Regions from separate parts of the Rhizobium sp. LjRoot98 genome, predicted to be linked through region 2. Evidence: riboswitches for the same ligand, from Rfam matches in the RefSeq annotation. Region 2 holds a riboswitch; the other holds the start of a gene.
What was found. A riboswitch is a leader RNA that binds a small molecule or an ion and turns the genes downstream of it on or off. The one in region 2 is predicted to bind S-adenosylmethionine.
Positions count from the first base shown of each region.

Region 1: linked by a shared signal. The riboswitch ahead of metA (homoserine O-acetyltransferase MetA) and the one ahead of ACSQ3J_RS06090 (O-succinylhomoserine sulfhydrylase) in region 2 are both predicted to bind S-adenosylmethionine.

Region 1 is NZ_CAXUPW020000003.1:360,283-366,631, reverse strand. Features, by position in the region: gene ACSQ3J_RS13640 (cation transporter) at 238-819, shown strand; gene ACSQ3J_RS13635 (DUF4345 domain-containing protein) at 1,673-2,104, opposite strand; SAM riboswitch at 2,268-2,345, shown strand; gene metA (homoserine O-acetyltransferase MetA) at 2,420-3,346, shown strand; gene ACSQ3J_RS13625 (N-acetyltransferase family protein) at 3,343-3,795, shown strand; gene ACSQ3J_RS13620 (aldose epimerase family protein) at 3,931-4,947, shown strand; gene ACSQ3J_RS13615 (SDR family oxidoreductase) at 5,119-5,886, shown strand; tRNA gene ACSQ3J_RS13610 (tRNA-Gly) at 5,963-6,037, opposite strand; gene ACSQ3J_RS13605 (prolyl-tRNA synthetase associated domain-containing protein) at 6,292-6,349, shown strand, end outside.
Region 2 is NZ_CAXUPW020000001.1:1,233,190-1,239,538, forward strand. Features, by position in the region: gene ACSQ3J_RS06075 (glycosyltransferase family 2 protein) at 1-1,614, shown strand, start outside; tRNA gene ACSQ3J_RS06080 (tRNA-Gly) at 1,697-1,770, opposite strand; gene ACSQ3J_RS06085 (2'-deoxycytidine 5'-triphosphate deaminase) at 1,839-2,936, opposite strand; SAM riboswitch at 3,045-3,123, shown strand; gene ACSQ3J_RS06090 (O-succinylhomoserine sulfhydrylase) at 3,170-4,354, shown strand; gene ACSQ3J_RS06095 (CDP-alcohol phosphatidyltransferase family protein) at 4,402-5,022, opposite strand; gene apaG (Co2+/Mg2+ efflux protein ApaG) at 5,118-5,510, shown strand; gene ACSQ3J_RS06105 (Hsp33 family molecular chaperone) at 5,524-6,349, opposite strand, start outside.

The DNA.
Region 1 (6,349 bases), on a different contig from region 2:
GAAGTTTTCTCGCATTGCAATATGGAATAGCTACGACTCCAATGAGGGCATTTTCCGGACGCGGCATGCTGAAGTGGACTGGCTGCTTTCAAGAAGTCGAGAAGGTCATGGCAAGACCGGGGGTAACGGCGTTAAGTGGAAAGTATTTCCGATGGGAAGACTGCAGGAACTGTCCGTCACCCAACCCGCGCTGCGCATTCAAACAAGATATGACCGAACCAGAAAGGGTAACAGTCCATGGATAACGGGATTCGACGGGTCGTCCTGATCGTCGCGCTGGCGAACCTGGCTTACTTCGGGGTCGAGTTTGCTGTCGCGCTCCGGATCGGGTCTGCGTCGCTTCTGGCGGACAGCGCGGATTTCTTCGAGGACGCGTCCGTCAATCTCTTGATCTTCGTCGCAATTGCATGGTCAGCGAGGAACCGAGCCCGTGCCGGAATGGCGATGTCGCTCATTCTGCTTGCTCCGGCCATCGCGTTCCTCTGGACCGCCTGGCAGAAGTTCGAGGTTCCAGTTCCCCCCGAGCCGCTCGCCCTCGGCCTGACAGGGCTCGGCGCACTGGTGGTCAATCTCTCTTGTGCCTTCCTCCTTGCAGCCTATCGGAATGCGAGCGGATCGCTGACTAGAGCGGCGTTTCTCTCCGCGCGGAACGATGCCATTGCCAACGTCGCGATCATCGCTGCCGGGGCAGTGACGCTTCTGCTGTGGCGCTCGCCATGGCCGGACCTGATTGTTGGCTTCGGTATTGCCTGGATGAACCTTGATGCGGCCAAGGAAGTGTGGGAGGCAGCTCGCAAGGAGCACGAGGCGGTGGCGTAGCTGGAATTCGTCGGATGCGAAACCGGTTGTGCCGCGAACCTGTCATTATCTGTCCATGACCAAAGGTCTGCTTTCGCCCGCCTGAACTGCTCTCCAATGGCTTAAATGAAGGAGCCAACAGTCTTTTGGAAATGCATCCGTTATGGCCGCTTCGGCCCGGTCGCACTCTTCCAAGAAAAAATTCATCCCCGCAAATCCCCGCCCTTTAAACCCGTGCGATACTTCTTGCCGTCCCATCACGGATACACCGGTTTGCGTTGCCGGCGAGATGGGGCCGGTGCCCGGATGGTTTGGCGAAACGCGCGTCAAATCCCCGGGGCTGCGTGAAAGGTGGTTCTCCTCCGGTTCGCAAATGAACCGGGCGTGCCGGGTGGTCACACCGTTCTTGGACGGTCCAGGGCCAGACCTCGCCGGATTGAAAGGCTTGGCGGATAAGCGGCCGGGCTGGGGCATTGGAGGCTTTCCTGTCAGAGAGGAAAGCGCAGAAGAACCTGAGAAGCGCGGCAAAAAACATCGAACGGGGCGCTGAGAGGTGTCACCTGTTACTACTTTACGAGGCAGCTTTCAGCGCCCCGGCCGGCCTGCTCTTTGAAAACCCACGGCGAATTTTTCGCGCGTGGACGCAAACCATGGGACATTGTTTGTGCCCAACTTCCTAAGCCCTTCCGACGGGGATGCAATGCCGCAAGAAAGACGGCTGCAAGGAACAGCAGCGCGGCAAACTCTTACTCCCTCCAAAAGGGTGAGACGGTCCTCCCAGCCAAGCCCAAGGACCGTCCCACCCGCCGTCTGCGGCAATCGCCTCTCCCCGTTACAGAGTGGGAAGAAGACGCCGACTGCCGCGCGACCTCGCTCAACTCCGGCTTTGGCTCAGCGCCGCCACCCGGCCATGCCAGATGACCAGGCAGGGCACGACGACGAGCTCCATGCCAAGCCCGAGCACATGCCCCGCCGAGGGTACGCCATCGGCAATCAGCGAATACAGCCGCGCCAGCCCACCGCTGAAGGTGAGAATGGCCAGAAGCCGAATCCGCTCCGCCTTCGTCTCGATCGCCGGAATGCAGCTGTACCAGGCGAGACCAAAGGCAAGGAACAATCCGGACAGGAACCGGACATGGCTGCTCAGATCCACCGGGGGTTTTGTTTCGGTAAGAAACGACGGCCCCATCACCACGCCCGCCAGCCCGGCAAACACCGGCAGCATCGCCAGGATGGCAATGCTCGCCTGCAACAGGCGCCGCTGGCGGAAATCGGCCGGGCTGATCTGATAGGCAAGACTGGGCATCGCACATCCTCCTGAAGTCATCAGAGGAGTACGGGCGGGGGCGCCGCGAGGTTTCAGCGGCTCGAACACATCGGCGTGATGACAACCGAACGGCGACCATCACCGCGGTGCGCCACTCATCGGCGGGGCGCCGCATATTGATTCGCACGCCAACAGGCGCTATCTAGGAATTCGTGGTGATTTGGCCGGCCGGCTTGCAGCCACGTTAAATAAGTCGCTAAAGGGCCGTGCGAGCGCAAGCAAGCGGGGCCGGGAGCGATTCCTATCGTTGCCGGTTTTTTTGTGCCGGTCTGTTCGTTGAACCGAGTGTTGCCCATGCCGATCAAGATTCCCGATACGCTGCCTGCCTATGAAACCCTCGTCAAAGAGGGCGTGCGGGTCATGACCGAAACCATGGCGGTCCGCCAGGATATCCGGCCGCTGCAGATCGGCCTGCTCAATCTGATGCCGAACAAGATCAAGACTGAAGTGCAGATGGCGCGCCTTGTCGGCGCCTCGCCGCTGCAGGTCGAGTTCTCGCTGATCCGTCTCGGCGGCCACAAGGCCAAGAACACCCCGGAAGAGCATCTGCTCGCCTTCTACGAAACGTGGGACGAGGTGAAGCATCGCACGTTCGATGGCCTGATCATCACCGGCGCGCCGGTCGAAACGCTTGATTACGAAGACGTCACCTATTGGAACGAGATGCAGCAGATCCTCGACTGGACCCATACCAATGTCCATTCGACGCTGAACATCTGCTGGGGGGCGATGGCGGCGATCTACCATTTCCATGGCGTGCCGAAATACGCGCTGAAGGAAAAGGCATTCGGCGTCTACCGCCATCACAATCTCAACCCGTCCTCGCCCTATCTCAGCGGCTTCTCGGATGATTTCCAGATTCCGGTATCGCGCTGGACCGAGGTGCGCCGTGCCGATATCGAGAAAAGGCCCGAGCTGGAAATCCTGATGGAATCCGATGAAATGGGCGTCTGCTTCGTGCATGAGAAGGCGGGCAACCGGCTCTATGTCTTCAACCATGTCGAATATGATTCGACCTCGCTGTCGGACGAATATTTCCGCGATGTCGATGCCGGCGTGCCGATCAAGATGCCGCACAACCATTTCCCGCATAACGATCCGACGCTGACGCCGCAAAACCGTTGGCGCAGCCACGCACACCTGTTGTTCGGCAACTGGATCAACGATATCTATCAGACGACATCCTATGATCTCGCCGATATCGGGAAGGACAGACGCTGACCGCAACCCTCACCATCCGCCCCATTGAATCCGGCGACGAGCAGGACTGGCGCCGCCTATGGAAGGCCTATCTCGCCTTTTACGAAACCACCCTGCCGGACGATATCTACGCGCTGACCTTCTCGCGCCTCTTGAGCGGCGCGGCACATGAATATGCGGGTTTTCTTGCGGTTCTCGATGGCAGGCCGGTCGGCCTTGCGCATTACCTCTTTCATCGCTCCTGCTGGCAAAAGAACTCAATCTGTTACCTGCAGGACCTGTTCGCCGATCCTGAGGTTCGCGGACAGGGGATCGGCCGGGCGCTGATCGAGGCCGTCTATGCCCGGGCAAACGCGGAAAAGGCCGAAGAAGTGTACTGGATGACCCAGGACTTCAACGCCAATGCCCGCAAGCTCTATGACCGCATCGCAGACAAGACACCCTTCATCATCTACCAGAAGACGTTCTGAAACGGATCGGCCTGTCTCTGCAGGAAGGTGATGCGAGCCTGAGGCGGCTACCGTCGTTAATTGTATGACTTTTCGGTTGCCGCGTTCAACGAAATGACGCAGTTTGCCGCCGGGAAGAGTGGAGGAAGAATACCCGTGCAGACAGAGACTGAAGTATTCGGCCATATGCCGTCCGGCGAACCCGTGCACCGCATCATCATCAAGGGCGGCGGGCTGACCGCGCATATCCTCACCTGGGGCTCGGTCATCCAGGACCTGCGCCTCGATGGCCACGCCGCTCCTCTTGTGCTCGGCTTTGAAAGTTTCGCCGATTATCTCGCCCATTCCCCCTATTTCGGCGCCACGCCCGGCCGCAATGCCAACCGCATCGGCAGCGGCCAGTTTGCCATTGATGGGGTCTCCTACCAGCTCGAATGCAACGAGAAGGGCGTCACCCACCTGCACGGTGGCAGCGACGGCATTGCCAAGCGCCTGTGGACCTTGATCGAGGCGGCGGAAAACCGTGCCGTGCTGCAGATCGTCGATCCGGATGGCCGCGCCGGTTATCCCGGCAATTGCACGATCACCTGCACCTACACCGTCAGCGACGGTGGCGTCCTCAACGTCCTCTATGAGAGCACCACGGATCGCGCAACGATCTGCAATGTCTGTCAGCACAGCTATTTCAACCTCGATGGCACTACCGATGCGCTCGGCCATGATGCGATGATCGCCGCCAACAGCTATCTGCCGACCGACGAGCTGCAGGTCCCGACCGGCGAGATCCGCTCCGTCGAAGGCACCGTTTTCGACCTGCGCGCCATGACGCCGCTGAGCCGCCAGCTGGAAGGCGACAAGATCGGCTACGACCACAATTTCTGCCTGGCGGACGCCCGAGGCGCCAAGCAATCCGTCGCGCTGGTGCGCAGCATCAATTCCGGCGTTTCGCTGGAAGTCCGCACCACCGAGCCCGGCGTGCAGTTCTATACCGGCTTCAAGATGGACGTTCCCGTGCCCGGCCTCGAAGGCCGTCGTTACGGGCCTTTCGCAGGCTTCTGCCTGGAAACCCAGATCTGGCCGGATGCGATCAACCACGCCAATTTCCCGCAAGCCGTCCTGCGGCCCGGTGAAACGCTTAGGCAGGAAACCGATTACGTCTTCACCCGCAGCTGACCGCCCGTCTGCCGCCTGCTCAGGATCAGCCTGAGGGACATGGACCGCCCCCGTTGCGGCGCGTCATCCCTTGGCACGTGTGATACTGTTTAAAGACAAAGCGCTCTAGGCTTTTGCGGTAAAACCGGATTTGATGCCCCGATCAAGGCTGCGGCAAGGGGAGGACTTGGCATGGCTGAAACGGACAGACCGAAAATCGCGTTGGTGACGGGTGGCGGTACCGGAATCGGCCGCGCTATTGCCGAGGCGCTGTTGAAAAACGGCTACACGGTCATCCTTTCCGGCCGGCGATTCGATGTTCTCCAGCATGCCGCAAAGGAAATGGCCACCTTGACCGGCGGCACGGCGCGGGCGTTCGCTGCCGATGTCGGCGACCCGCAGGCGGTCGCCAGCCTGTTTTCCGCCATCCGCCATGATTTCGGCCGCCTCGACCTGCTCGTCAACAATGCCGGTATGGGTCTGCCCGCTGTTCCGATGGAGGATATTACCTTCGAACAATGGAACGACATCGTCGGCTCCAACCTGACTGGCGCCTTCCTCTGCACCCAGCAGGCGATGAAGCTGATGAAGGCACAGACGCCGCGTGGCGGCCGAATCATCAACAACGGCTCGATCTCCGCCTCGACGCCGCGGCCGATGTCAGCGCCCTATACAGCCACCAAACACGCTATCGCCGGCCTGACCAAATCGACGGCGCTCGATGGTCGCCCGTTCGACATCGCCTGCGGCCAGATCGATATCGGCAATGCCTCGACTGAAATGACATCACGGATGCGCACTGGCATCCTGCAGGCCAATGGCGAGATCGCCGCCGAACCGACCATCCCGGCAAACCTCGTCGCCGACGCCGTTATCTACATGGCCGGCCTGCCGCTCGACGCCAACGTGCTGACGATGACCGTGATGGCGACGCAAATGCCGTATGTCGGACGGGGATAAGGAAACAAATCCGCGCACCAAGGTGGCTGCTAAGACTGTACCGATTTTCCTGGAAGGCTCTCCGAAGAGAAGAAAATGGAGCGGGTGAAGCGATTCGAACGCTCGACCCCAACCTTGGCAAGGTTGTGCTCTACCCCTGAGCTACACCCGCTCATCAACCTCGGTCCGGGGGTAGTCGGTGGACCGTGGCGCCGCTGCGTTTGTTGTTTGCTGCGACGACGGCTATATGGCCCAGACGATTTTTAAATGCAACAGGGAAATGACGGCCAACCCAATATTTTTTTGAAGAAATGTCGCAAGCCCCTGAAAACAAGGCGTTTTGCAGCCTGCATTCTGTGGAAGATTGCGATTTTTTGCCCTTCGCCGTAAGGAAGACCACCATTTTCAAGCGAAAGAGAAGCCGCCATGAGTGAAATGCAGCCGAAGACACAGGACGAATTGTTTGCGCTTCTCGACAGCCTCG
Region 2 (6,349 bases):
GGGCTCGATACCCAGCTCACGCGGCCGGAAATAATCCGGGTCCATCATGCGAGCCGTCCACCGGTCACCGTCATCGTTCCTTCGTTAAACCGCATTGCCGGGCTTGCATCCCTTTTACAGCGCATGCCGCAGCTTCGCCCGTCACTCGCCGCCTCCACGCCATCAACGGTGCGTGACACCGCCTGGCGGGCCGGACGCCAACGGCGCGTTTCGGCGGTGACGCGTGCGCTCTTCGAGACCGTACCACTCCACAGTGCCCGCATCACCTTCTGGGGCAAACAGGGTTTTTATGCCGGGATTGCGCTGTGCACCATGGCCGTAGCCGCAGTCGTTATTCCGCTCGTCAGCATGCTGATCCTGCATATCGTGCTGACGCTGTTCTACCTTGCCAATTTCCTGGTGCGGCTTTACGCACTCGGCTTCGCCCTGCTGCAGACGCGCGGAGAGCAACAACAACACGCACCAGACACCCCCGGGCCGCTGCCGGTCTATTCGGTGCTTGTCGCGCTCTACAGAGAAGAGAGCGTCGTAGCGCAACTTGTCCAGGCGCTCGACCAGCTCGACTGGCCACGCTCGCGCCTCGACATAAAGCTGATCTGCGAGGAGGACGATATCGCAACCATCGCCGCGCTCAGGGCTTTGCGGCTGGCGCGCGAATACGAGATCGTTCTGGTACCTGTCCACATGCCCCGCACCAAGCCGAAGGCCTTGGCCTATGCGCTTCCCGGCGTTCGCGGCACCTATGTGACCGTCTATGATGCCGAAGACCGGCCGCATCCCGGCCAGTTGCGCGAGGCTCATGCGGCCTTTACGGCGGCACCGCCGCAGGTCATTTGCCTGCAGGCGCCGCTGATCATCACCAATGCGCGGCAATCCTGGTGGAGCGCGTTGTTTGCCCTGGAATATGCCGGACTGTTTCGTGGTCTTTTGCCGATGCTGTCCCTGACCGGCCTGCCCTTGCCGCTTGGCGGAACGTCCAATCATTTTCGCACAATGGAGCTGAAACAGGTCGGCGGTTGGGACCCTTACAACATGACAGAGGATGCCGATCTGGGGCTGCGGCTGTACCGGCTTGGCTATCGCTCGCGCGTCATCTTCAAGCCGACGCTTGAAGAAGCGCCGGTCTCGCGGTCCGTCTGGCTTGGCCAACGCACCCGCTGGTTCAAGGGTTGGCTGCAAACATGGCTGGTGTTGATGCGCAAACCCGGGCAACTGGCGGGTGAGATGGGGTGGCCCGCCTTCATCGTCTTCCAGATCCTGATTGCCGGCCTGCTGCTCTCCGCACTCAGTCATCCCATCATTGTCGGCTTCCTCGCCTATCTGACATGGTTGATATTGGACGATAGGCCCTCCTCGGAAAGCTGGCTGACTTTCTGGCTGTTTACCTGTGATATCATCAATATCTTCGGCAGTTACGCGGTCTTCATCTCACTCGGCCGGAACCGGATGACAGGCCGTGAGAAGCGCGCAGTAGGCTGGCGCTGGATTTTCGTGCCTATCTACTGGCTGGCCATGTCCCTGGCGGCGTGGAAAGCCCTGCTGGAGTTGCGAACCAACCCGTTTTCCTGGAACAAGACACCGCACGTCCCCGTCAGCGGGCACGGCGAGTGTTGACGCTGCTCACTGTTTGGAAGGCGAGCAGGCCGTATGCTTGAAGGGCGTAGAGATTAAGCGCAGCACCACTTGAGAAACAAAGTGGAGCGGGTAGCGGGAATCGAACCCGCACGATCAGCTTGGGAAGCTGACAAGCTACCACTACATCATACCCGCCTTGCGCTGGAGGTTTCCACCAAGCACGGCTGCCTGTCAAGGCGGCAGCCGGTTTTGCGGGCGTCTATTTACTCCGAGCGGAAATGCTTGGAGAGTTTCAGGCCCTGCGCCTGGTAGTTGGAACCAAGTCCGAGACCGTAAAGACCTTCGGGACGCTCCATCATATGTTCATAGACCAGACGGCCGACGATCTGGCCGTGTTCGAGGATGAACGGAACTTCATGGCTGCGGACTTCGAGCACGGCGCGGCTGCCCTTGCCACCCGCCGAGACATGGCCAAAGCCCGGATCGAAGAAACCGGCATAGTGGACGCGGAATTCGCCGACCAGCGGATCGAACGGGGTCATTTCAGCGGCGTAAAGCGGCGGGACGTGCACGGCTTCGCGCGAGACAAGGATATAGAACTCGTCGGGATCGAGGATCAGTTCGTCGCGGCCGCGGCTGTAGAGCGGCTCCCAGAAATCAAAGATGCCGTGCTCGGCCTTCTTGTCGACATCGACAACGGCCGTGTGGTGCTTGCCACGGTAGCCGATCAAGCCGTCGGCGCCGGTGCCTTTCAGATCGATCGACAGCGCGATGCCGGCGCCTGAGACGTTCGGCTTGTCGCTGGCAACGAGGACGTCGCTTTCATGCAGCGCCAGGACTTCCGTTTCGGTGAGCAGCGCATGGCCGACGCGAAAACGGATCTGCGACAGGCGCGAGCCGCGCCGGACGATGACCGGGAACGTCCGCGGGCTGATTTCGAGATAGAGTGGGCCGGAATAGCCGGCCGGGATCTTGTCGAACTCCTGAGCCCGGTCGGTAATGACGCGGGTGAAGATATCGAGGCGGCCGGTCGAACTCTTCGGATTGGCCGAGGCCGACATATCCGGCGACAGGTCGAGGCTTTCCATCAGTGGCACGATGTAGACGCAGCCGGTTTCCAGAACCGCACCTTCGGTAAGGTCAATAACGTGCAGTTTCAGCCGGTCGAGCTTGTCGGCTACCAGATGGCTGGGGCCGGGCATGAAGCTGGCACGGACCCGGAAGGCCTTCGAACCGAGGCGCAGATCGAGGCTGGCCGGCTGGATCTGGTCGGCATCGAGCTTCGCCTCGCTTTTCAACCGCCCCGCATCAAACAGCGCAGCAATGGCGCGATCAGCTAGAATGCCTGTGGCCCTGGTCATTTCCATCGTCCTCTTTGCCGCTACCGGCACGTCATAACTCAAATTGTCCCTGTGACATATCTTGTTGTTCACGGGAATTGACGCAAGCGCGCCTTATCAGTAAATACGAACTTATCCCGTGGTGATTTGGCCGGTCGGCTTGCAGCCACGTTAAACAAATAGCTAAAAAGGCCGGGTTTGAAACCGGCTTGCTTTTTCGCGGCCGGTTTTTTTTGTGTTGAAAGAGACGATCGATGAGCAAAAATTGGCGCCCCGCGACCCAGCTCGTTCACGGCGGCACGACCCGTTCAAACCATGGTGAAACCTCCGAAGCCATCTTCATGACGCAGGGCTTCGTCTACGAAACTTCCGAAGCCGCAGAAGCGCGCTTCAAGGGCGAGACGGACGGCTTCATCTATGCCCGTTACGGCAGCCCGACCAACGATATGTTCGAACAACGCATGTGCGCGCTGGAAGGTGCCGAGGATGCGCGCGCTACCGCGTCCGGCATGGCCGCTGTTTCGGCTGCGATCCTTTGCCAGCTGAAGGCCGGCGATCATATCGTTGCAGCCCGCGCCCTGTTCGGCTCCTGCCGCTGGGTAGTGGAAACGCTGGCGCCGAAATACGGCATCGAATTCACCCTGATCGACGGCCGTTTCCTTGAAAACTGGGAAAAGGCCGTCAGGCCGAACACCAAGGTGTTCTTCCTCGAAAGCCCGACCAATCCGACACTGGAAGTGGTCGATATTGCCGGAGTCGCCAAGATCGCCAATCAGATCGGCGCCAAGGTCATCGTCGACAACGTTTTTGCAACCCCGCTCCTGCAAAAGCCGCTGGAACTGGGCGCCCATATCGTCGTCTACTCCGCCACCAAGCATATCGACGGTCAGGGCCGTTGCCTCGGCGGCGTGATCCTTTCCGACAAGGAATGGATCAGCGAACACCTGCAGGATTATTTCCGCCACACAGGGCCTGCTCTGTCGCCGTTCAATGCCTGGACGCTGTTGAAGGGCATCGAAACCCTGCCGTTGCGTGTGCGCCAGCAGAGCGAGAATGCCGCGCGTCTCGCCGACTTCCTCGCCGAACAGAAGCAGGTCGCCAAGGTGATCTACCCCGGCCGCAAGGACCATCCGCAGGCCGATATCATCGCCCGGCAGATGAAGGGTGGCTCGACACTGGTCTGCTTCGAGCTGAAGGGCGGCAAGGAAGCTGCCTTTGCGCTGCAGAACGCGCTGGATGTCGTGCTGATCTCCAACAATCTCGGCGATAGCAAGAGCCTGATCACCCATCCGGCGACGACGACGCACAAGAACCTTTCGGACGAAGCCCGCGCCGAACTCGGCATTTCGCCCGGCACCGTGCGCTTCTCGGCCGGGATCGAGGACAGTGAGGATTTGATCGAGGATTTTGCCCGCGCGCTGAAGTCGGTCCAGGCCTGATTATTGAATTTTGTGAAACGCCCTTATCTCCGGATGCGGGCGTTTTTCTATGCCTGGCTCTCTCTTTTGAAACTCGCTCTGGCCAGCATGGTGCGCGACAGCGCCGTATAGAAACAGACGAGCGCGAAGATCACCGCGATCTCGGAAAACCATTGCGGGAACAGGCAGAAAGCCAGGAAGACAGCGATCGTTTCGGTCGCCTCGGCAAGTCCCGTGGTGAAATAGAGCGACTTGGCACCGCGCACCTCCGTCGAGAGACCGCGCCTTTCGGCCATGATCGAAAAAGCAAGGAAGCTGGCGCCGTTGACATAGAAAGACAGCAGCAGCAGCCCGCCGGCAATGCCATTCTCATAGGGATCGGCAAGGATGAAGGCGAACGGGATGAGACCGTAGAAGGCGAAATCGAGCACGATATCGAGAAAGCCGCCGAAATCGGTTTTTTGGGTCGATCGCGCGACGGCACCGTCGAGGCCGTCACAAATCCGGCTGATCCCGATCAGAATGAAAGCCCAGACGTAAGAATCCAGGACGATAGCGACCGCAGCCGCGAGACCGATCAGAAAGCCGGTGACGGTGACGGTGTTCGCCGTGATACCATGACCAGCCAAAGCGCTGCCAGCCCGCTCCAGCCAAGGGTCAATCCACCGCCTCACATGACCGTCGAGCATGCCGTACCCTATCCTTACAGTTTACCCTATGCGTTATTCTTGACGAAACCATCTTGCTGTAGAATATCGCCTATGGACTTGAAAAGGGTTTGCATATGTACCGCGCGCTGACACGCGACATCGAGGTGACCGTCGAGCCTTATTATCTGGAGGAGCAGTCCGATCCGGATGACAGCCGCTATGTCTGGGGTTACCGGATTCTGATCTCGAACCTGTCTGACGAAACGGTCCGGCTGATGACGCGCTATTGGCATATCACCGATGAAAACGGCCAGGTGGACGAGGTCAACGGACCCGGCGTCATCGGCGAGCAGCCGGTTCTGAACCCCGGCGATACCTACGAGTACTCGTCCGGCTGCCCGCTCGATACACCATCCGGCGTCATGTTCGGCCACTATTCGATGGAAAACACACACGGGGAGTCGTTCACTGTCGACATCCCCGCTTTCTCGCTGGATTCGCCCGGCCAGAACCGGACCTTGAATTAGAGCCGCAGTGTTTTTACTGCGGCTTCACTTCCGTCGCTTCAAACCGGTAGGTCGTCGAGCAGAACTCGCAGGTGACCGATACCAGCCCATCTTCTGCCGCGTGATCGATATCGTCCTGGCTGAGGCTTGCCAGAACATCCCGCAGTTTTTCACGCGAGCAGCTGCATTTGTCATAGACCGCTTGCGGCGGATAGACCTTGACGCCGCGCTCGTGGAACAGCCGGTAGAGCAGACGCTCGGTACCCACGGTCGGATCGGTCAGTTCGTCGGCATCGATGGTCTGGACCATGACGCTGGCTTCATCCCACAAATCATCGACCGCAAGAGCGCCGTTGCCGTCATCGCCGTCGCCACCGTGTAGATCCGCCTGACGCATACGATCCGGCGCCTCCGGCAGGAACTGCGCGACCATGCCACCAGCCCGCCAGCGATGGCGCGGCTTGCCGTTTTCATCACGGTCGAGCAATTCGGCAACGCCAAGGCGCACCTTGGTCGGGATCTGCTCCGACTGGCGGAAATAGACGCCGGCAATTTCCTCCAGCGAGGCTCCGTCGAGCGGTACGATGCCCTGATAGCGCTGCATATGCGCACCCTGATCGATCGTGAACGCCAGAACCCCCTCGCCCAGCAGATGCTGAGGCTGGGTCAGGCCGTTCTCTTCAGCAATCTTCAGAGCCTCTTCATCGTAGCGGGCATAGGCGCGCACCCGGTCCGGCGTCGCGAAATCGGCGACAACCAGATCGACTGGACCATTGCTCTTGGTCTGGATGATCAGCTTGCCTTCGAACTTCAGCGACGTGCCGAGCAGAACCGTCAAAACGACGGTCTCAGCGACGAGA